4 regions of the Erwinia psychrophila genome follow, and region 2 is predicted to be linked to each of the others. Evidence: predicted binding sites of a transcription regulator. Region 2 holds the regulator's gene; each other region holds the start of a gene.
The links. The regulator CRP, encoded in region 2, controls carbon source genes, mostly activating them, when cyclic AMP is high. The targets are predictions, from matches to a motif close to ATGTGANNNNNNTCACAT.
Positions count from the first base shown of each region.

Region 1: a site for CRP is predicted at 3,105-3,122, ahead of focA (formate transporter FocA). Genes of this name have one in related genera too.
Region 3: a site for CRP is predicted at 3,334-3,351, ahead of AAH446_RS00540 (6-phosphofructokinase). Genes of this name have one in related genera too.
Region 4: a site for CRP is predicted at 1,796-1,813, ahead of msrB (peptide-methionine (R)-S-oxide reductase MsrB). Genes of this name have one in related genera too.

Region 1 is NZ_JBCHVB010000001.1:981,806-987,717, reverse strand. It holds gene pflB (formate C-acetyltransferase) at 1-2,106, opposite strand, end outside; gene focA (formate transporter FocA) at 2,189-3,046, opposite strand; gene ycaO (30S ribosomal protein S12 methylthiotransferase accessory factor YcaO) at 3,413-5,170, opposite strand; gene serC (3-phosphoserine/phosphohydroxythreonine transaminase) at 5,365-5,912, shown strand, end outside.
Region 2 is NZ_JBCHVB010000004.1:57,350-63,261, forward strand. It holds gene AAH446_RS11410 (BMP family protein) at 1-118, opposite strand, end outside; gene AAH446_RS11415 (LysR family transcriptional regulator) at 231-1,130, shown strand; gene AAH446_RS11420 (creatininase family protein) at 1,192-1,989, opposite strand; gene AAH446_RS11425 (phosphoribulokinase) at 2,163-3,032, shown strand; gene AAH446_RS11430 (OsmC family protein) at 3,059-3,463, opposite strand; gene crp (cAMP-activated global transcriptional regulator CRP) at 3,773-4,405, shown strand; gene AAH446_RS11440 (YccS/YhfK family putative transporter) at 4,463-5,912, shown strand, end outside.
Region 3 is NZ_JBCHVB010000001.1:114,737-120,648, reverse strand. It holds gene AAH446_RS00555 (class II fructose-bisphosphate aldolase) at 1-552, opposite strand, end outside; gene AAH446_RS00550 (PTS sugar transporter subunit IIC) at 539-1,906, opposite strand; gene AAH446_RS00545 (PTS sugar transporter subunit IIB) at 1,899-2,213, opposite strand; gene AAH446_RS00540 (6-phosphofructokinase) at 2,224-3,204, opposite strand; gene zwf (glucose-6-phosphate dehydrogenase) at 3,779-5,254, opposite strand; gene AAH446_RS00530 (MurR/RpiR family transcriptional regulator) at 5,639-5,912, shown strand, end outside.
Region 4 is NZ_JBCHVB010000001.1:190,013-195,924, reverse strand. It holds gene ansA (asparaginase) at 1-210, shown strand, start outside; gene pncA (bifunctional nicotinamidase/pyrazinamidase) at 217-834, shown strand; gene AAH446_RS00930 (YeaC family protein) at 983-1,261, opposite strand; gene msrB (peptide-methionine (R)-S-oxide reductase MsrB) at 1,267-1,677, opposite strand; gene gapA (glyceraldehyde-3-phosphate dehydrogenase) at 2,018-3,013, shown strand; gene AAH446_RS00915 (D-hexose-6-phosphate mutarotase) at 3,081-3,959, shown strand; gene AAH446_RS00910 (aldo/keto reductase) at 4,039-4,890, opposite strand; gene AAH446_RS00905 (MipA/OmpV family protein) at 4,971-5,711, opposite strand.

The sequences.
Region 1 (5,912 bases), on a different contig from region 2:
GCCTTCGATGCTGGCTTCATGGTGGAAGTAACCGTCCATCAGGCCTGCCAGATTAGCTTTACGCACGTCATCATCTTTACCCAGCGCGTTCGGCACGATGGAGAAAGTATAGGAGATGCCGTCTTTCGCGTAGGCAAACGGCAGTTTGGCTACCGAGGTCAGTGAGGCAACGGCCCCTTTCTGATCGCGTCCGTGCATAGGGTTAGCGCCCGGACCGAAAGGTGCGCCGGCACGACGACCATCCGGGGTATTACCGGTTTTCTTACCGTAAACCACGTTAGAGGTGATGGTCAGTACGGACTGCGTTGGTACCGCATTGCGGTAGGTTTCCAGCTTCTGAATTTTTTTCATGAAGCGTTCAACCAGATCGCAGGCGATATCATCGACGCGGGCATCATTGTTACCAAACTGCGGATATTCACCCTCAATTTTGAAGTCAACGGCCAGACCATCTTCATCACGAATGGTGGAGACTTTGGCATATTTGATGGCGGACAGGGAGTCAGCCGCAACGGAAAGACCGGCGATGCCGCAGGCCATTGTGCGGTAAACGTCGCGGTCATGCAGTGCCATCAGCGCCGCTTCATAGCTGTACTTATCGTGCATGTAATGGATAACGTTCAGCGCAGTCACATACTGCTTGGCCAGCCAGTCCATGAAGTGATCCATACGCGCCATCACTTTATCGTAATCCAGCACCTCATCCATCATTGGCGCTTCTTTCGGGCCAACCTGCATTTTCAGTTTTTCATCCACGCCGCCGTTGATGGCATAAAGCATGGTTTTCGCGAGGTTGGCGCGCGCACCAAAGAACTGCATCTGTTTACCCACGATCATCGGGCTGACGCAGCAGGCGATGGCATAGTCATCGTTGTTGAAGTCAGGGCGCATCAGATCGTCATTCTCATACTGAACGGATGAGGTGTCGATAGAGACCTTCGCCGCGTATTTTTTGAAGTTCAGCGGCAGCTTCTCTGACCACAGGATGGTCATGTTTGGCTCTGGTGAAGGCCCCATGGTGTAGAGCGTATTCAGGAAACGGAAGCTGGTTTTGGTCACCAGCGTACGGCCATCGACACCCATACCGGCAAGTGACTCGGTGGCCCAGATTGGGTCGCCGGAGAAGAGTTCGTCATATTCCGGCGTACGCAGGAAGCGAACCATACGCAGTTTCATCACCAGGTGATCGATCAGTTCCTGGGCGTCCTGCTCGGTAATGTTACCGGCCTGCAGGTCACGCTCAATATAAACGTCCAGGAAGGTGGAGACGCGTCCAAAGGACATGGCCGCACCATTTTGGGATTTCACCGCTGCCAGATAGCCAAAGTAGGTCCACTGCACGGCTTCCTGAGCATTTTTGGCCGGGCCGGAAATATCACAGCCATATTTCGCCGCCATCTCTTTGATCTGCTCCAGCGCACGATGCTGGTCGGCGATCTCTTCACGCAGACGGATAGTGGCTTCCAGGTTGACGCCGTTTTCCAGATCGCTCTGCAGTGAAGCGAACTGGGCAAACTTATCTTTCATCAGCAGATCGATGCCGTACAGCGCAACGCGGCGGTAGTCGCCGATAATACGACCACGACCATAAGCGTCCGGCAGGCCGGTCAGCACGCCAGATTTACGGCAGCGCAGGATATCGGGGGTGTAAACGTCGAACACGCCCTGGTTGTGCGTTTTACGGTATTCGGTAAAGACTTTTTTCAGGCCGGCATCCAGTTCACGACCGTAAACTTTACAGGAGCCTTCAACCATTTTGATGCCGCCGTACGGGATCAGCGCGCGTTTCAGCGGCGCTTCCGTCTGGAGGCCAACAATGGTCTCGCGTTTTTTATCAATGTAGCCGGCATCGTGAGAGGTAATGGTTGAGGCCAGGTCGGTATCAAAATCGACCGGCGCATGGGTGCGGTTTTCCAGCTTGATGCCTTCCATAACCTTGTCCCACAGGGCGGTAGTGGCTTCAGTTGCGCCGCTCAGGAACGATTCATCCCCTTCATAAGGGGTGTAGTTCTTCTGAATGAAGTCGCGAACGTTGATGCTGTTCTGCCATTCGCCTTCTGCAAAGCCTGCCCAGGCAACAGCCTGTTTTTCATTGTGCTCGCTCATTTGATACCTACCTTAATTACGTGGAGTTCTTTCAGTTCCCACGACCCTGTAGCGGCCGCAGGTGCCAAATGCAGTGCGGGGCTTAACGGTGATCGCCGTCCCGCAGATAGATCACCCAGTACGTCAAACCTACCAGCAATCCGCCACCGATAATGTTGCCCAGGGTGACAGGGATCAGATTATCAATAACAAAGTTCTTAACGGTCAGTTGCGAAAACTGCGCGGCAGTGGTGCCGGTTAACTGCCAGAATTCGGGAGAGGCGAAGTCTTTAATGATGATGCCCAGCGGGATCATAAACATGTTAGCGATACTGTGTTCGAAGCCGCTGGCAACGAACATGGCGACCGGCAGCACCATCGCAAACATTTTATCCGTCAGGCTACGGCCGGAGTAGCTCATCCAGACCGCCAGGCAGACCATCAGATTTGCCAGAATGCCAAGACAGACGGCTTCAAGAAAAGTATGGTGCATTTTATGGTCAGCCGTTTGCAGAACATTTAACCCCCATGCACCATTCGCTGCCATAGGTTGGCCTGCAAACCAGATCAGCGCGATAAAGAACATAGCGCCAAAAAAATTCCCGATATAAACGTTAATCCAGTTACAGGTTAGCTGACGCCAGCTAATGCGCCCGCTCGCCTTGGCGACCATGGTTAACACGGTAGAAGTAAAAAGATCGGCACCGCAGACCACGACCAGCATCAGTCCCAGCGAAAAGCATAATCCGCCCACCAGCTTAGTCATCCCATAGGGGAGCGCTCCGGCGCCGGTGGTGGCGGTGATATAAAAGACAAAGGCAATGGAAATAAATACCCCAGCGGTAATGGCCAGGAAAAATGTGGTGAAGGGGTGCTTAGTTGCTTTATAGACACCGGCTTCTTCGGCTACTTTAGCCATTTCCGACGGTAGAAGCAGGTCAAACGGGCTGCCAGTTTTCACACTAACGTCTCCCAAAATTTTTCATCGGAGTGATACTAACAAAGGAGTATAGGGAAGAATTTGATATGGATCATAAATGGCCGGGTTAAACCCCGCTAAAGCACTGTAATTTATAGGGTTTTTATATTCATCTTCTTGATAATAAAGGATTAAATATTTTTTAAAAGCCCAAAAAACATTTGAATTGTTGGACGGGAGGCGGCGGGGGAAAGTAAATTATGGCAGGTGTTTGTATCAGAATTGTGACGAACCTTTAAAAGGAAATTTTAATGGATCGTTTTATTTAACTTTCCAGAAAAATCTTTGCATCCCGGAAAGAAAATAAGGGGTTTACTGCCCGAAATAAGCGCGATAAACCCCAATAATTTATTTCCAGTTAGTGCGTTTAGCCTGCTGCAGCTTTTCATAAGCCGCCAGCAGTGACTGATGCGCCGGGAATGCCATCAGTTCATCATCTACGGCCTGCAGACCGAAGAAAGGCGCTTCACCACTTATCGCGGCTGAAGCGGCTTCAACCGCCTGCTGGCCATACATCCGCACAAAGGCGGTATGGTACTGCACCGGATCGCGCTCTTCTTCCTGGCTAAGTAACAGCAGCGTTTGCAGGCAGCGATAGTAATTAGCCCGCTCAGGTGTAAAGAGGGAACCGTTGAACTCCATGGTCCATTCAGTCCAGATCAGGGCCTGCTCAGTGTCGCCACCGGCCAGCGCGAGCATCGCTTTCAGTTCGCCAATACGCAGGGTGTACCAGCCATTATCTTTGCCTGTCGCCAGGCCAAGCAATTCGCGTACGCGCGTAAAGTCATCATGGCCATCTTCGTCGAGCTGTTCGAGCAGCGCCAGATAGTCCGCTTTCTCCCAGCTGCTTTCCGGCAGCGACAGCAGCGTTTCGCGCAGGTAGGCGCCCATGCTGTTGTTTGCCAGCAGCAGATCTTCCGCAGGATAGATGTCAGACATACCGGGAACAATAATACGGCAAGCGTAAACATCAAGGTGCTGGTAGTCAGCGATGTACACTTCTTTATCTTCTTTTTTGAAGATGTCCATCAGCGTGGCGAACTCTTCCTGGGTGGTGCCGTCGAAACGCCAGTCCACAAAAGGATAATCCGCATCGTCTTTAAACATATCCCAGGAGATCAGACCGCTGGAGTCGATGAAATGTGTTTCCAGATTGGCGTGCTCAGCGACTTCCTCATCATCAAAGGTTGGCGGCGTGAAAACATCCAGATCTTTCAGGCTGCGGCCCTGGAGCAGTTCGGTCACGGTTCTTTCCAGCGCCACGCCGAAGTCCGGATGCGCGCCAAAAGAGGCAAAGCAGGTGCCGTTCTGCGGGTTGAACAGCACCACACAGATAACCGGATACTTACCGCCGAGCGAGGCGTCATAAGAGAAGATCGGGAAACCTTCCGCTTCCAGACTGGCGATGGAAGCAACTACGCCCGGATAGCGATCCAGTACTGCCTGTGGAATCGCAGGAAGACTGATCGATTCGGCGATAATGCGGTTTTTGATATAACGTTCGAAAACTTCAGACAACCCCTGTACGCGCGCCTCGTCAGAGGTGTTCCCAGCGGACATGCCGTTTGAAACATACAGGTTTCCGATAATGTTCATCGGGATATAGACCGTTTGTCGATCGGACTGACGGGTGAAGGGCAGGGCACAGATGCCGCGATCGGCATTGCCGGACTGAAGATCGATCAGATCGCTGGCGCTGACTTCGTTTTCCGGATCGTAAAAGTCCTTCAGGCGCGGATCGAGAATACCGGCAGGCAAGCTGTCATCTTCCGGCAACGGGAACCATTTTTCGTCAGGATAGTGGACGAACTCCCCGTTGGCGATCTGCTTGCCCAGCCAGAAATCGGCGAAAAAATAGTTGGTCGACAGACGTTCAAAGTACTCGCCCAGCGCCGAAGCCAGAGCGGCTTTCTTGCTGGCGCCTTTCCCGTTGGTAAAGCACAGCGGGCAGTCGCGGTCACGGATATGGACGGACCAGACGTTAGGAACCGGATTCAGCCAGGACGCTTCTTCAATATTGAAGCCCAGATCCTGCAATTTTTGCTGAAAGCGTGAGATGGAATCTTCCAGCGCGGCATCTTTGCCTGGAATATAAGTTTGCGTCATAGGGCCCACTCGGTTGGGGTTGTGCCGAAAGGGCGCAATGATACGGGGTTTCTCTCTGAATCGCTATCCGGCTGCCGGAATTTCATGCGTTTGCCCACTGGTCGGCTGACAGGATAAAACATTGCAGCAGAGGGGTGGCAATGATAAAACCGATAGCTGAATCGAAACGATTATTCAGAGAGTGGTGAGGGGAAATGAGTCAGGTTTTCAATTTTAGCTCCGGCCCGGCGATGCTGCCGGCAGAAGTACTGCGTCGTGCGGAACAGGAACTGTGCAACTGGCAGGGTTCAGGTACCTCGGTGATGGAAATCAGCCACCGCAGCAAAGAATTTCTCAAGGTGGCTGGCGAAGCCGAAAAGGATTTTCGCGACCTGCTGAAGATCCCCTCAAACTACAAAGTCCTTTTTTGCCACGGCGGCGCACGCGGGCAGTTTGCGGCAGTCCCGATGAATCTCCTGGGCGACAAAACGACCGCTGATTACGTTGACGGCGGCTACTGGGCGCATAGCGCCATTAAAGAAGCGCAGAAATACTGTCAGCCGAACGTTATTGATGCGAAAACGACGATTGACGGTTTGCGCGCGCTGACGCCTATGAGCGAATGGACGCTCTCGGAGCAGGCTGCCTATGTGCACTATTGCCCAAATGAAACCATCGACGGTATTGCGATTGATGAAGAGCCCGACTTTGGCGACAAAGTTGTGGTCGCCGATCTCTCATCCACCATTCTCTCCCGTCCGAT
Region 2 (5,912 bases):
CTATTTTGATAGTTTTATCGGCGGCCAGCGCGTTGCCGGACAGTAACGGTGCCAGCGTGGGCAGCAACACCGCGCCCGCCAGCATTTTTGCAAATCCCCTGCGACTTACACCTGCCATTTTTTATGCCCCCTCAGCTCAAGATGATTCAGTTATGCCGCGATTTTCGTTACCTTAAAAGCACGTATTTTCGTACTCATTGATGCCTTAAAGGCAACGCACGGAGATTTTCATGCTGCAACATCGGCTCTGGACCTATCTGGATGAGGTCGCTCGCAGTGGGTCAATTCGTAAAGCCGCTGGCCGGCTGCATATCTCTGCTTCCGCCATTAATCGCCAGATCCTGGCGCTGGAGGAGGAGTTGGGGACACCCTTATTCCAACGTCTGCCGCGTAAAATGGTGTTAACAGCCGCGGGGGAAGTGCTGATTCATCACGTGCGGCAAACGTTTAAAGAGCTGGAATGGGCACAAATCAAGATTGAGGAGCTAAAGGGGCTGAGACGGGGCGAGGTCACGGTAGCGATGATGAGCGGGCTGGCAGCCAATCTTATTCCACGTATGGCAGCAGAGTTTCGCAGGGCGAATCCACGCGTAAAACTGATCCTCAGGCAAATGACCACGGGGGAAGATATTACCAGCGCAGTCGCTTCAGGAGAGGCGGATTTAGGGCTGGGGTTCGACTTTGATCTGCCGCCTTCTCTGCGCAAACTGGGCAGTGCGGTGGGCAGACTGGGCGCAGTAGTTGCGCCGGGCCATCCCCTGGCGGATAAAACCAGCCTCCGCCTGAGCGACTGTGTTCCTCATTCTCTGGTTATCGCTGATAAATCGATGGTTATCCGTCCCTATCTGAACGAGCTGTTTTCCAGGGCGATGGTAACTGTGCATCCTGTTATCGAAACAAATTCGATTGAGGTGATGCGCCAGGCCGCGATGGTTGATCAGGCCTTAACTTTTTTAACGCCGTTTGATATCGAATTCGATTTGCGTAGCGGGCGTTTAATCTATATCCCGGTGAGAGAGCTCTCACAGCAGGCGCAGACCTTAATGCTGATAGGGCACGATCGCGGAACCAGCGCCATCGGCAGCGTACTGGCGGAGACGATAAAAACCATGATGAACCAGATGGCGTAATCACCTGAGGAAGCTGCCCTGTTCAGCCATCCGGCAAAACCGGGGCAGCAGTAAGGCGCTCTCAGCGCTGGAAAGAGGGGGTAAAGGCCTGCACTTCCTGAATCAGTTTGATTAAGGCTTCCGCCGCGCGGTCGGTCTCAATCTTTCCGCGCTCCGCGTCAGCCGCCGCCGCGTTTCCGGTGGTCCCGGAGGGGTGAAGGTCTTCAGCCATCCAGCCAAATCCCACGCCGCCTTCAGGCGTCAGAATACCGCCCTTTTCAGCCAGCGCTACGGAGGCGGACACGAAATTTTCGGCATGCGCCATTTGCACCAGCTCGGGATGTAAATGGAGCATCACGCTGGTTTCCGATTCGCCACCGTGGATGCCATGCTGCAACTCTTCAGCGCAAAACAGATCGGCAGAATCGATCGTGCGGAACCAGCTCGCCCCCACGGCAAACATCTTCAGCTCAATCCGCAACTGACGGCAGACAATTTCCATCAGCTGGGGCTGGCCGCCGTGTGAGTTCCAGAAAATAAGCTTGCGGATCCCTGCCCGCCAGGCGCTTTTAGCCACTTCAAACCAGACGTTACCCAGCAGATCATAAGGAAGTGTTAAGGTGCCCGGGAAGTTAAGGTGCTCGTCTGACTTACCGATGGGCAGAGCCGGAAGGATCAGGACCGGCAGATTTTCAGGCATCATCTCCACCGCACGGGCGATGATGCCAGCATTGATCGCCGCATCCACCCTGACAGGCAGATGAGGGCCATGCTGCTCTACGGCCCCAATCGGCAATATGGCGATAACCTTGTCCATTTCCAGCTCGCTGAACTCACGGGTAGAGAGATCCCACCACCAGCGAGAAGAAGGCATATTCATAAAGCGTACTCTCCTGCACAGTTTTTTTCAGTCTGCGCGTTTTTACGTCCTGATTGAAGCAGCAAAATTGCGGCGGAGCGTTGCTTTTTAAGCATCAGAAGGCGGCAGAGATGACATCCACGCCTGAAACATGGTAACAATGCGAAGCGACTTTTCTCAGGGAGTTATCTGCCATGTCAGCTAAACATCCGGTGATTGCCGTTACCGGTTCAAGCGGTGCGGGGACCACAACAACCAGTACCGCTTTCAGAAAAATATTTCAGCAGCTTGGACTGCACGCAGCCGAACTGGAAGGGGACAGTTTTCACCGATTTACGCGCCCCGAGATGGATATGGCGATCCGTAAAGCGCGCGATATGGGTCGCCATATCAGCTATTTCGGCCCCGATGCAAATGACTTCGCGCTGCTGGAAAACACCTTTGTGGAATATGGCCTTAACGGCAGCGGCCAGTCACGAAAATATCTGCACACCTATGATGAAGCCGTGCCATGGAATCAGGTGCCGGGAACCTTTACGCCCTGGCAGCCGCTGCCGGAGCCGACGGACGTGCTCTTCTATGAGGGTCTGCATGGTGGCGTGGTTACGCCGCATAACAACGTCTCGCAGCATGTGGATTTGCTGGTGGGCGTGGTCCCCATCGTTAACCTGGAGTGGATCCAGAAGCTGGTCCGGGATACCAGCGAACGGGGGCACTCGCGGGAAGCCGTTATGGACTCGGTTGTGCGATCGATGGAGGACTACATTAACTTCATTACGCCGCAGTTCTCACGTACCCATATTAATTTCCAGCGCGTCCCTACTGTTGATACCTCGAATCCCTTTGCGGCCCGGGCTATCCCTTCGCTGGATGAAAGCTTTGTGGTGATCCATTTCCAGGCGCTGGAAGATATCGACTTCCCCTACCTGCTGTCGATGCTACAGGGCTCGTTTATCTCCCATATCAATACGCTGGTGGTGCCCGGCGGGAAAATGGGCTTAGCGATGGAGCTGATTATGGGACCGCTGGTCAAACGGCTGATAGAAGGGAAAAAGATTGAGTAAGCCCCGCGCACGGGGCCGGGGGCTGACTATACTGCGATAACTTCATAGCTGTGGGTAATCTCCACGCCTTTGCCCAGCATCAGCGCTACAGAGCAGTACTTCTCGGCAGAGAGATCCACCGCGCGGGAGACTGCTTTGTCGCCCAGCGCCTTACCGGTTACGATAAAATGCAGATTGATATGGGTAAAGAGACGCGGGGCCTCTTCGCGGCGTTCAGAGGTGAGCTTAACCTCACAGTCCGTGACCTCATGGCGCCCTTTTTGCAGAATAGAGACCACGTCAATGGCGCTACAGCTACCGGCCGCCATCAGCACCATTTCCATCGGGCTGGGGGCTTTATCGCCCGCATTGCCATCCATCAGCACCTGATGGCCCGATGAGGATTCTCCCAAAAAGGTCAGCCCCTCTACCCATTTAACACGAGCTTCCATAACAAACTCCTCTAATTCATTCAGTTAACGTCAGATTACGCTTTAGCGACAAAAACGGCAACGCCGCAGATTTCCCGCTATGCTGAAGCGAGACAACAGAAGACACTCATTCAAAGCTGTGTTACAAACAAAGCTGTAATATCTTCGCCAGTACTCTACATACGTGGCGAAACGGAACACCATAACGAGCCAGGCCCTGAACCGGGGTCAGGATAAATTCCCTGAAAGGGAACGCTTGACTTTTTCAACGCCTGACAGGGAACTCTGCCCCCTGTGTTTAGGCACGATGACAACAGAGGATAACAGCGAATGGTTCTCGGCAAACCGCAAACAGACCCGACACTTGAATGGTTCCTGTCACATTGCCATATTCATAAGTATCCATCCAAAAGCACGCTGATTCACCAGGGTGAAAAAGCGGAAACCCTCTACTATATCGTCAAGGGCGCGGTAGCGGTGCTGATTAAGGATGAAGAAGGCAAAGAGATGATCCTCTCTTACCTCAACCAGGGTGATTTTATTGGTGAGCTTGGCCTGTTTGAAGAAGGTCAGGAGCGCAGCGCGTGGGTACGCGCTAAATCCGCCTGCGAAGTGGCTGAAATTTCTTATAAAAAGTTTCGTCAGCTGATTCAGGTTAACCCTGACATCCTGATGCGTCTCTCTTCACAGATGGCACGTCGCCTCCAGGTCACCTCCGAGAAAGTGGGCAATTTAGCTTTCCTCGATGTGACAGGTCGCATCGCGCAAACCCTTCTGAATCTGGCCAAGCAGCCGGATGCGATGACCCACCCAGACGGAATGCAAATCAAAATCACCCGTCAGGAGATTGGTCAGATTGTTGGCTGCTCACGCGAAACGGTTGGCCGGATCCTGAAAATGCTGGAAGATCAGAACCTGATCTCCGCACACGGCAAGACCATCGTCGTCTACGGTACCCGTTAACCAGCCCCAATCCATGGCGCAACTTCGCCGTTGCGCCTTTCTCACTGGTACGGAAGGATGTGGCGCCGACTGATCTATCACCCCGAAGTTAACTATGCACTGCGTCAAACGCTGGTGCTTTGTCTCCCGGTCGCTATCGGATGGCTATTGGGTGATTTGCAAAAAGGACTGCTCTTTTCGTTAGTGCCTGCCTGTTGCAATATCGCCGGTCTCGATACGCCCCATAAACGTTTTTTCAAACGCCTGATCGTTGGCGGCACCCTGTTTGCCTTCAGCAGCTTCCTTATCCAGTATCTTGGCAATCACCAGGTTCCCTTACCGGCCACGCTTTTTGTGATGGCCCTGCTGCTAGGGGTTACCGGAGAGATCAGCCCGCTGCACGGCAGGCTGCTGCCGGCGTCACTGATCGCCGCCATTTTTACGCTCAGCCTGGCCGGGCGGATGGCGATCTGGGTGCCACCGATGCTCTATATTCTGGGCACCATCTGGTACGGCGTATTTAACTGGTTCTGGCTCTGGCTGTGGAAAGAGCAGCCAATGCGTGAGACGCTCAGCCTGCTTTATCGCGAACTCGCTGACTACTGCGAAGCAAAATACAGCATGCTGACGCAGCTGACCGATCCTGAAAAAGCGCTCCCGCCCCTGCTGGCACGCCAGCAAAAAGCGGTCGATCTGATCACCACCTGCTACCAGCAGATGCATATGCTGGCCGCCGGCCGGGATAATCATCATCAGCGCCTGACCCGCGCATTTCAGGTCGCTCTCGATTTACAGGAGCACATTGCGGTCAGCCTGCACCAGCCTGAAGAAGTGCAGAAGCTGGTTGAACAGAGCCACGCTGAGGCGGTGATCCGCTGGAACGCCCGGACGATTGCGGCCCGGCTACGCGAACTTGCCGATGACATCCTCTATCATAAGCTGCCCGGGCGCTTTTCAATGGACAAGCAGCTGCACGCGCTGGAAAAGATCGCCAGACAGCATCCTGATAATCCCGTTGGCCATTTCTGCTCCTATCATTTCAGCCGGATAAGCCGCCTGCTGCGCCACCAGCGCCCCCTTTATAAACGGGACCTGATGGCCGACCGCCAGCGCCGCCTGCCGCTGCTGCCCGCCATTAAAAGCTACCTCTCGCTGCGCTCGGCGGCGCTTCGTACCGCCGGGCGTTTTGCCGTCATGCTCACGTTCGCCAGCTCGCTGGCCCTCTTTTTTCATCTGCCAAAACCTTACTGGATACTGATGACGATCATGTTTGTCAGTCAGAACGGTTACAGCGCGACACGCGTCCGCATCCAGCACCGTGCGCTGGGCACGCTTGCGGGACTGATCGTCGCCGCACTGACGCTACGTCTTCAGGTGCCGGAGCCGATAGTGCTGCTGGTGATGCTGATTATTACCCTGGTGAGCTACCTGTTTATCCGTAAGTACTATGGTCTGGCGACGATCGGTTTTACGGTTACGGCCGTTTACTCGCTCCAGCTGCTTTCGCTTAACGGCGCAGACTTCCTGC
Region 3 (5,912 bases), on a different contig from region 2:
ATACATGCCGTGCACGGTACCAATGGAAACGGCCAGCATATCCACATCGGTGGCCTCTGAATAACGCATGGCATCTTCAACGGTGGTAAATTCAATCGCGTCCATATCGACGGATTTTCCATCTTCGGTGCCGCCGATGGCGCCCAGCTCACCCTCTACGGTGATATTTCGTGGCCGGGCCAGCGCAACGACCTTTTTAGTGTTTTCGATATTCTCCTCAATCGGCAAATGCGAGCCGTCGTACATTACCGAGCTGAACCCGGCATCCATCGCGGTGGTGATGTCTTCAATACTCGAACAGTGATCAAGATGTAAACAGGCAGGCACATCGTGGCTTGCCGACAGTGAGCGGACCGAATCCACCAGCAGCTTATGACCCAGATACTCCGCCGTACCGGTAGAGATCTGAATCATCAGCGGGCTGCCGGTGTTTTGCGCCGCTTTAAAAAACGCCGGCAGCATTTCCAGGCAGTGCAGATTAAATGAGCCAACCGCTTTGAAATTACGTTGCTTGGCGACAGTCAGAAGATTAGTAAAATTATACAGACTCATGGACCTTCTCCTCATGGTGCTTAGTAGATTTGCCGTTGACGAACCAGGCAAGTAAGGTGACAAACAGGATGAATACGCCGACAAACAGCCAGTTATTCTGGAACGCGTGTCCCAGCAGCAAACCACTGCTGATCACATCGGAGTCGCTAAAGGTCACGCCGGTGAAACCGTAGCTTTCCAGCATTGGCACCAGGATGGCGGGCAGGAAGGTGATAAACAGGCCGTGTACCACACCGCCGATAATCGCGCCACGGCGGCCGCCCATCGCGTTGCCGAATACCCCTGCCGTTCCGCCGGCAAAGAAGTTGGTCAGCAAACCCGGCAGGATCATCGCCAGCCCGAACATAGGGAAAACGACCATGCCGATAAGGGAGCCTGCGGTGGTGGCCAGGAAGCCGACAATCACCGCATTAGGCGCATAAGGGAACAGCACCGGACAGTCGAGCGCGGGTTTGGCATCGGGAACAATGCGCATGGCGATGCCGCGGAAAGCCGGAACCAGCTCGTTTAACAGCAGACGCACGCCGCTATAGAGCACAAAGACGCCGGCAACAAACTGAATAGCCTGCATAAATGCGTACATCAGGTAGTTAGTGCCGCCGGAAAACTGTGCGATATAGGCGGGACCCGCCGCCAGCGCAGGGATCAGGTACATCGGCACCATCACGACCGCCATCGAAAAATAGGTGTCCTGCAGGAACTTGAAGTTGTCCGGCAGTTGCAGATCTTCCGTGGAGCGGGAACCTTTGCCCACCACTTTGGCGACGGCGGCCTGCACCAGGTAACCGAGCGTGCAGAAATGCCCCAGGGCGACATCGTCTGAGCCAGTGATACGACGCACAACCGGCTGCGCCAGCGCGGGCATGACGACCGCCATTATTCCGCCAAAGATACCGCCGGTCAGAATCAGCGGCAGGCCGGTCAGGCCGGTTTTGTAGCCGATCACCGCGCCGATGGTGGCCATCCAGAGCAGCGCCTGTCCGGTCAGGAAGATATATTTAAAGGGCGTAATGCGGGCAATCAGAATATTAACGGCAAAGATAACCATTAACGTCAGCGCCACTTCCGAACCAAGCTCACGGTTAGCCAGACCGGCAATAGCCGCCACATCGGTGATGTAGCCCTGCATGCCGAAACCGTGCGTGAAAATATCGTTCAGGAAGGTCAGCGTGGCGACAATGATATTGATCCCCGCCATCATAATCAGAAAGCCCAGCAGCGTTTTGAAGGTGCCCTCCACCACTTTTCCCGCGGATTTTTTTTGTAAGATCAGCCCCAGCATGGCAATACAGGCGATAAGAATAGAAGCCTGTCCCAGCAGATCTTTTACAATGAAGTTGATGATATCAGTCATGCTCCGCCACCTTCAGATTGTGCGTTTTCATATAAGCCAGAATTTTTTCTTCAATTTCCGCCTTATCGGTAAGCCGGTTCAGGACAATTACGCGGCTGGCTTCTTCGGGCGTTGCGTCGGCCGTGAGAATATCGGCAAAGGCTTTTTGCGTGAGGATCATGTCGGATTTAAAAGCGTTGGCTTCAGAGACCGTAGTGTGATCCAGCTTCGCCGGGATTTGTAATTTTTTAAATACCGCCTGCGCGCTCATTTCAATTGCAAAGCTTGAACCTAAACCGCAGCCACATACACAGAGAACGTTAAGCATGAGAGTATCCTTAAATAATGTTGATCTGTTTAGCCAGTTTATAATGATGCCCTTCGGCGTCGACCAGCCGCTTTTGCATACTCACTAAATCTATTGGAATGGGTTTATTACCCGCATTAATAATGATGGCTTTATTTTTCATCCCGGCGTTAATACAGCGCACCACCTCGCTCGCCATAATTGTGCCCTGATATATCTCCTCACAGGTTGGGTCGCCATTTCGCAATCCGTATCCCATAAGGGTTTTACGAATGCGTACGCCAATGCGCGGTTCAAGTTGTTTTATTAACGTGTCGATCGCCCCCTGAAAGCCAGGGGAATACTCTTTGGTGTAGCCTTCTGAACACAAAATAATGACGCTGTTCTGGCCGGCCAGACGCTCTTTAATACGCTCAGCCAGCGCGGGCACCGGGATCTGGCACTCCGGGATCAGCGCAAAATCCGCGTTGCTTTTGATGGCTGCCTGCAGGGTTAACTCACCGCAGTAGCCGCCTAACAGCTCCATCATAAACACCCTGCCCGGCAGCGCCCGTCCGGTATTACGCAGTTTTCTGACTTCCGTAATGACCTGTTCACAGGCGGTAGAAAAACCAATGGAGTAATAACTGCCAAATACGTCATTATCGATAGTCATGCCGACACCGAAGCAATTAACGCCGTATTCACTCAGGTTATGCAGGAATTGCAGAGAACCGTCGCCGCCCGCCATGACCAGCACATCAATGTGCAGGCCTTTTAATTTCTTTGCGATATGTTCATATTCGCTACTCATCAGTTTTCGCTCGGTTCTCCCCGACGCCATAACGGGGATCGCGGAGATTGAATAATCAACCAGATCACGGGCGCTTATTTCCTGATGATGATTCTCCAGCAATCCGGCAATTCCACCATTAAATAACGTCATTTCTGCGCCAGCCTGCTTTGCCAGCTGGAAAATAAAATTATTGATGCCGGAAACGTCGCCTCCGCTGATTACCATGCCGATTTTCATTGTTACCTCCTGAGTAAGGGCGCAGGTAAATATTTACCGAATACAAGACCTGAATTTGCAACGGATATCACATTAAAGGGAATATTATCGGGGCGGTGATCGTTGACAGCGCATTTCAATGGCTAATTTTTGTGAGGTTAATCACAGGTGAGAAGCGTGATGAATTTAACAGTAATAAAAATTTCAACAGTAAAATCATTAAGTTAAATTTTACGCTATCGGGAGGACGGCAGATGCCTGAAGAGAGGGAAATATCCGGAAATTTCGGATGCAATTTTGTGAAGCCTGACGCATTTTTTTGGCGTACCGATAAGGCGGTCATTCGCGGCTAATACCCTAAGGTGTTAATCGCAGGCAGAAATACCCCCAGGGCGCGTCCATTCAGGCAGCACTGGGTTAATTCGGATAGCGTTAATAAGACGGGAATAATGACTTATAACCGGAGAGTATCGGAAAGAGAAAATCAGAAAAGGGTGAAACAGGAGGGTCAGCAGGCACAGAGGATCGGCTACAGTCGATCTTCCGTGCCTTAATCAGCCCCCCGCTACTTCTCAGCAACGGAGCGGGCCATCACCTACTCAAATTCGTTCCAGGAGCGGCCGTCGCGGGTAATCATAGCCACGGACGCCACCGGGCCCCAGGTGCCCGCCTGGTAAGGCTTAGGTGCTTCTTTATCTGACGCCCAGGCCTCCATGATGGAGTCAACCCACTTCCAGGCTTCCTCAACCTCATCACGGCGCACAAACAGCGCCTGAATGCCGCGCATGGTTTCCAGCAGCAGACGCTCGTAGGCATCCGCCAGATGGGACTGGTTGAAGGTCTCCGAGAAGCTCAGGTCAAGCTTGGTGGTCTGGAGGTTATGCTTGTGATCCAGCCCCGGCACTTTATTCAGGATCTGAATATCGACACCCTCATCCGGCTGCAGGCGGATAGTCAGCTTGTTCTGCGGCAGTTCCTGCCAGGAATCCTTAAACAGGTTCAGCGCCGGGTTTTTGAAGTAGACCACCACTTCTGAACACTTGGAGGGCAGTCGTTTACCGGTACGCAGGTAGAACGGCACGCCCGCCCAGCGCCAGTCGTCGATGTCCACGCGAATAGACACGAAAGTTTCCGTGCTGCTCGATTTATTCGCGTCCTCTTCTTCCAGATAGCCCGGAACCTTTTTCCCCTGGACGAAGCCTGCGGTGTACTGACCGCGTACGGTTTTATCGCGCACGTTGGTGTGATCGATACGGCGTAGCGAACGCAGCACCTTCACTTTTTCATCACGGATGCGGTCGGCGGAGAGATCGGCTGGCGGTGACATGGCGATCATGGTCAGGATCTGCAGAAGGTGATTCTGGATCATATCCCTCATCTGTCCCGCTTTGTCGAAGTAACCCCAGCGACCTTCGATACCGACTTCTTCCGCCACGGTAATCTGCACGTGGTCGATGGTACGGTTATCCCAGTTGGAGGCAAACAGCGAGTTGGCGAAGCGCAGCGCCAGCAGGTTAAGCACCGTTTCCTTGCCCAGATAGTGGTCAATACGGAAGACCTGATTCTCTTCGAAGTACTCCCCTACCTGGTCATTGATCTCACACGAGGTTTCCAGCGAAGTGCCCAGCGGCTTCTCCATCACCACGCGCGCCGGCTGTGCGTTGAGTTTCGCCTGGCCCAGCCCCTTACAGATGGCGCCGAATGTGCCCGGCGGCATCGCAAAATAGTTAATGGTTACGCGCTTTTTCTGATCGAGCATTTTGCCAAGCCTGGCGAAATGCGCTGAGTCGTTCACGTCAAGGTTACAGAAATCAAGCCGGCTACTCAGTTTGTCCCACAGCGCCTCGTCGATTTTCTCCTTCATAAAAGTTTCCAGCGCTTCGCGCACAACCTTGGTGTAAGCGGCCTTATCCCATTCTGCACGGCCCACGCCAATGATGCGGGATTCTTCATGAATCTGACCGGCTTTTTCTAACTGATACAGGGAAGGCAACAGTTTCCGGCGTGCCAGATCGCCTTTGGCACCGAAAATCACCAGATCGCATGCCTGGGCTGTTTGTGTAACCGCCATTATATTCTCCTCGTTGCAGGATGAGCCTGACCTGCTGAATCCGTCTGCTCAGGCTCTTATTGTAATTTTCTTTCGACACAATGTACTGATTTGCCGGGGCCACGTAAACCGGACCGCCTTGCTGAAGCACGCAGTGGTACGGCCCCGCCTGTTTTAACACCATTCACCGCCTGACGAACGCACAGTTTATGCGTAATTTTTCGACTTTTTTGTTACTGTGTTTACAACTCTGAAAGTCAGACACAGATCAAAGTCTGGTAAAAAAAGGCGATAAACCGCGCCGCGCCTCTGCCGTCGGCCCGTCGGGGCCCTGTATATTCTCAACAAATTGACATTGATTGCACCTTTGGTTGAAATCGTCAGAATGTATGAGTGGACGCTGATATGAATATGCTGGAAAAAATCCAGAGCAGTCTGGAACACCTTAGCAAATCCGAGCGCAAAGTGGCGGAGGTAATTCTCCTCTCTCCCGGTTCGGCCATCCATGCCAGCATCGCCCTGCTTGCCCGTGAAGCGGGCGTGAGCGAACCGACCGTAAACCGCTTCTGCCATCGCCTGCAGACCAAAGGGTTTCCGGACTTTAAGCTACAGCTGGCGCAGAGTCTCGCCAACGGGACGCCCTACGTCAGCCGTCACGTTGATGAAAATGACAGCGTTG
Region 4 (5,912 bases), on a different contig from region 2:
ACGCAGTGCATGTCTGGCAAGGTGAATATGGGTGGTTACGCTACCGGTAACGCGCTGGCGCTGGCGGGTGTGGTGAGCGGACTGGACCTCACCGTCGAGGCCACGCTGACCAAACTCCACTTCCTGCTCAGCCAGAATCTCTCCAGCAGCGAAGTGCGCCGGCTGATGCAGGTTAATCTTCGCGGTGAATTAACCCCTGACGAAAAGTGAGACACCATGACAGCTACGCAGCAGGCCCTGTTACTGATTGATTTACAGAATGACTTCTGTCCCGGCGGCGCCCTTGCCGTCAGGGAGGGCGATGAAGTTATCGCAGTCGCTAACCAGTACGCGGCTGAATTCCGCCTGCGGGACCAGCCCGTCGTCGCCACGCTTGACTGGCACCCGGCAAACCACGGAAGTTTTGCGTCCAACGCCGGACAGCCTGTCGGCAGCACCGGAACGCTGGCGGGTTTGCCGCAGATCTGGTGGCCCGATCACTGTATACAGGAGAGCATCGGGGCTGCGTTTCATCCGTCGCTTATGCAGCAACACCTCAGCCATACCGTGCGTAAAGGGCAAAATCCCCAGGTGGACAGCTACAGCGCGTTTTTTGATAACGGCCGGCTTGAGCAGACCGGACTGGATGGCTGGCTCAAAGCAAGAGGTATCACCGCCCTGACCGTTATGGGTCTGGCGACAGACTACTGCGTCAGATACAGCGTGCTGGATGCGCTGATGCTGGGTTATGCCGTTACGGTTATCAAAGCGGGATGTCGGGGCGTTGAACTGAGGCAGGGAGACTGCGAATCTGCGCTTGAAGCGATGGCGGCAGGCGGGGCCATTATTCAGTAATGCGTTCCGTGGCTGGGCAGACTGCCAGGGCCCGACGCTGAGTCATAACAGGCATGTGGCACTATTCTGAAAATTCCGCCGAAGGCCTGGAACAGGGCCAGGAATAAGAGCTGCGTTTAGCACTCTTATTCCTGTTGCAGATAAGAGATTACTGCAGCTTGATACGGGTGACATTGTCATCAGTAATGCCGAACTCTTCCTTAAGCTCCCGTTTGGTTTTCATCACCATCTCCCCACCCTTGCCCACGCTCATATGCTGAGGCTGGTCGTTGTGACGCGCCTGCCAGAGCATCACCAGCTGCAGGCTGTTCTCTTTCTGCTCAGGCGTCAGCGCCACGCCGTCGGCCCACTTTCCGGTTTCTACTGCCGTCACCAGACGCTGGTACACTTCAGGCGTCATGGTGGCAATCATCTCATCAAGCATCATAAGCACTAACCTTTAATCTGATTGCCATCATCATCGGTAAAACTCAGTGAGGCAGAATTAACACAGTAGCGCTCGCCGCTGGGCTGCGGGCCATCCGGGAAGACATGGCCGAGATGCGCATCGCAGGTGCCACAGCGGATTTCTATACGCTGCATACCGTGCGAATCATCTTCGATATAACGGATGGAGTCTTCCTGCACCGGCTGATAAAAGCTTGGCCAGCCGCAGCCCGAGTCATATTTTGACCCGGAGAGAAACAGGGAGGCGTTGCAGACGAGGCAGTGGTAAATCCCTTCGCCCTTGTTATGCAACAGCTTGCCGGAAAACGGAGGTTCAGTGCCGCGCTGCTGGGTCACATAGCGCTGCATCTCATTCAGATCGGTTTCAGGCGACAGGGGATGTTGGTCATTAGCCATTTTGCTACTCCCGGACAGTGTGATTCTGAAAATATTGGCTAGTATTCTAACAAATACTTAACAACGTCAGGGGATTTTTTCACGTCAGGCGGAATCTGAAAGTCACCGGAAGGTGAAAGTGTGATGCAAGTCACCTTTTAGCCAGGCTACCCCTTTATATCCGGGTATCACGCCCCAATAGTGAGATTAATCGCCGTGCGAAATGCGCTTTCTGACAAATAATTCCTGCTTTATGGTTTGATTTGTCGCAACACTTGAAGCGATTCCGCTTGACGCCTGGTAAGGTTTTTGTAATTTTACAACCAACCTTTTATTCACTAACAACTAGCTGGTGGAATATATGACTATCAAAGTAGGTATCAACGGTTTTGGCCGTATCGGTCGCATCGTTTTCCGTGCTGCTCAGCAGCGTTCTGACGTAGAGATCGTCGCAATCAACGATCTGCTGGACGCCGAGTACATGGCTTACATGCTGAAGTATGACTCTACCCACGGTCGTTTCGACGGCACCGTAGAAGTCAAAGACGGCCAACTGGTTGTCAACGGCAAAACCATCCGTGTTACCGCTGAAAGAGATCCGGCTAACCTGAAGTGGGACGAAATCGGCGTTGACGTCGTGGCAGAAGCGACCGGCATCTTCCTGACCGACGAAACCGCACGTAAGCACATCCAGGCGGGCGCGAAGAAAGTTGTTCTGACCGGCCCTTCTAAAGATGACACCCCAATGTTTGTAATGGGCGTAAACCACAAGTCTTACGCTGGCCAGGATATCGTGTCTAACGCTTCCTGCACCACGAACTGCCTGGCACCGCTGGCTAAAGTCATCAACGACAAATTCGGCATCGTTGAAGCTCTGATGACGACCGTTCACGCGACGACTGCCACGCAGAAAACCGTTGATGGTCCATCGCACAAAGACTGGCGCGGCGGCCGCGGCGCTTCTCAGAACATCATCCCTTCTTCTACCGGTGCAGCTAAAGCCGTTGGTAAAGTGATCCCTGAGCTGAACGGCAAACTGACCGGCATGGCGTTCCGCGTTCCTACGCCTAACGTTTCCGTGGTTGACCTGACTGCACGTCTGGCTAAGCCTGCCTCTTACAAAGAAATTTGTGATGCTATCAAGGCCGCTGCTGAAGGCGAACTGAAAGGCGTTCTGGGCTATACCGAAGATGAAGTGGTTTCCACTGACTTCAACGGCGAAACCCTGACCTCCGTGTTCGATGCCAAAGCGGGTATCGCACTGAGCGACACTTTCGTTAAACTGGTTTCCTGGTACGATAACGAAACCGGTTACTCCAACAAGGTTCTTGACCTGGTTGCTCACATCGCTAAATAAGCGCGGTGAAACACGAATTCTGGGCGACTGCGGTCGCCCTTTTTTTTGGCTGAAATAAGGTTTACTCATGAACGAAGAACTCTTTTCGCTTCCCGTTGTTAACCAGATAACGCCCTATATCACCCAGCGTAACGTCGGCGAACTGCCCACGGTTGTCATTGCGCATCCGAAAGTGCGTGCGGCGGTCACCCTTCAGGGCGCCCACCTGATTGCGTGGCAACCCGCAGGTGAAAAACCAGTAATCTGGCTCAGTGATAAAACCGCCTGGCGTCCGGGCAAAGCGATTCGGGGCGGCGTTCCCATCTGCTGGCCCTGGTTTGGCCCGGCGGGCGAGCCGGCGCATGGATTCGCCCGTACCCTGCCCTGGACGCTTTCCGCGCATGATGAAAATGAGGAGAGCGTCATGCTCACCTTTGTCCTGGAAAGCAGTGAGCAGACGAAAAAACTCTGGCCGCACGATTTTACCCTGCTGGCCCGCTTCCGCTTCAGCGATCGCTGTGAAATCGAACTGGAAGCGCATGGCGACTATGAAGCGACGGCGGCACTGCACAGCTACTTTAGCGTGGCTGACATCGCTGATGTTGAGGTCAGCGGATTGGGTAAGACCTATATCGATAAGGTGAATCAGGGTGCCCAGGGGACGTCTGAGGACGGCAGGCAGACCTATCCAGATCGCGTTGACCGTATTTACACGCAGCCTGATGCCTGTAGCCTGATTCACGATCGGACTGGACGTCGTACGATTGAAGTGCACCATCACTCACACAGTGACGTTGTCACGTGGAACCCGGGTCCGGAGCTCTCTTGCAGCATGGGGGATATGGCAAACGAAGGGTATAAAACCATGGTCTGCGTGGAGACGGCCCACGTCTCGTCCCCGATGATCAGCGCGGACGAGTCGCCTTCACGTCTCTCGACGACGATACGGGTACGGAAATCGAACTGATCGCTGTTTCTGCTCACCACCAGCCGGGGCTGTTACCGCTGGTGGTAAGTGCGATCAATAAGACTAAGGGAAAACCGCGCTAAATCACATCCAGCGGGAATTTTCTTTCCGGCGGGGGGAAAGCCTGGTTTATTAACGCCTGCTCCTCACTCGTAAGGATCACATCAAGCGCGGCGGCATTTTCCGCCACATGCTGCCTGCTACCCGCTTTGGGGATCGCCATAACCCCCTCCTTACGGATGACCCATGCCAGCAAAAGCTGCGCGACGGTAATCGCCTTCCGGCTGGCAATCTGATTCAGAACAGGATGATTCATCAGGTCACGACGGAGCCGCCCGGCCTGCGCAAGGGGAGAATAGGCCATTACCGGCATGTTGCGCTGCCGACACGCCGGCAGGAGATCGAACTCAATCCCTCTGGAGGCCAGATGGTAAAGAACCTGATTGGTGGCGCAGGCTTCACCTCCCTCCTCTGCCAGCAGTTCATTCATATCTTCGGTATCAAAATTTGACACTCCCCAGCGGCGTATCTTTCCGGCCTGTTGCAATAGCGTCATGGCGCGGAGGGTTTCTTCCAGCGGTACGTTCCCACGCCAGTGCAGCAGATAAAGATCCAGATAATCTGTTTTCAGGCGACGCAGGCTGCGCTCGCAGGCTTCTGTGGCATCAGTGGCACTGGCGTTCCAGGGGTAAACTTTTGAAACCAGCCACGCCTGCTCACGCCGTCCCTGGAGCGCTTCGCCAACCACTTCCTCCGCCCCGCCGTCAGCGTACATTTCCGCTGTATCGATCACGCGGAGACCGAGATCGAGTCCATGCTGGAGCGCCGCCACCTCCGTCCGGCGCTGCATGGCGTCCTCGCCCATGTACCAGGTTCCCTGACCAATGGCGGGTAACGGGCAATCTTCGGAAAATATTACTGTCCGGGTCATGATTATCTCCTGCACATTTTTACGCGTCACAACTGTGCAAAAGGGCGCGGCGCGCCCTTTTTTTGTGCATTAGCCTGAGATCAGAAGGTATAGCTGATGCCAGTCCACACCGTGACCTGCGAATTACGATCCACCATTGGGCTGTCTTTAACTTCATCGCTCAGGTGGGTATAACGACCGGACGCCGATGCGGTCCAGTTGGCGTTGAGCGCATAGGTCGCCGTCAGCTCCATGTAGGGATTCCAGCTGGCATCGGGTTCATAGCTGCTCAGACCACTGCGGCGGGATTCGTTTTTCGATATGCCGTAGTAGTAGTCATTCTGGTTTTCGCTGCTCCAGAGGGCGCCAATTCCCGGCGTCAGGGTAAAATCGCCAAACTGGAAACGATAAAGGTAGGTCAGGTCCCACAGAAAACCGTTGCTGTTATCCAGCATATCGCCCACCAGCACCGTACGCACAATGCCCCACTCCGCGCTGTGACGATAGGTAACGCCGCCCATCAGGGTCATATGGCGGTCGCTTAGCTGCTTAAGCTGCTTGTTGTCGGTATCATCCGTATTGAAGTTCTGTGGGGAACCCAGAACGCTCAGCGAAAGCTGATTCGCCTCATCGTTCCACAGATAATAGCCCGCCTGAATACCCCGAATGAAGAAGCGATCGCCTTCATAGTTAATTATCGGGAAAGGATAGTAACGCTCCTGGCCACCTTTATAGGGGTTCTGACTGTAGATGACGGAAGCGCCAAGCGTTAACGGATTCGCCTGCGCCAGCATAGAGGCAGGTAAAAGAAGGGCAATAGCGCTAACTTTGAGATAGTTCACAATTTATTCAATCCATAAATATAACAATCAGGTTCTTCAGTTTACCAGTCTCTGTATGAGAGTAAAAAAGATTCATATCCTGTAGCACTCAGAATCAATTTACCCCACTCAACACGCCAAAAAACCAGGCTTATTTACAATTTCCCGGCAGCCCGCCTCCGGCAAGGTATATGCCGCAAAGGCATCTGACTTTGTCCTTGA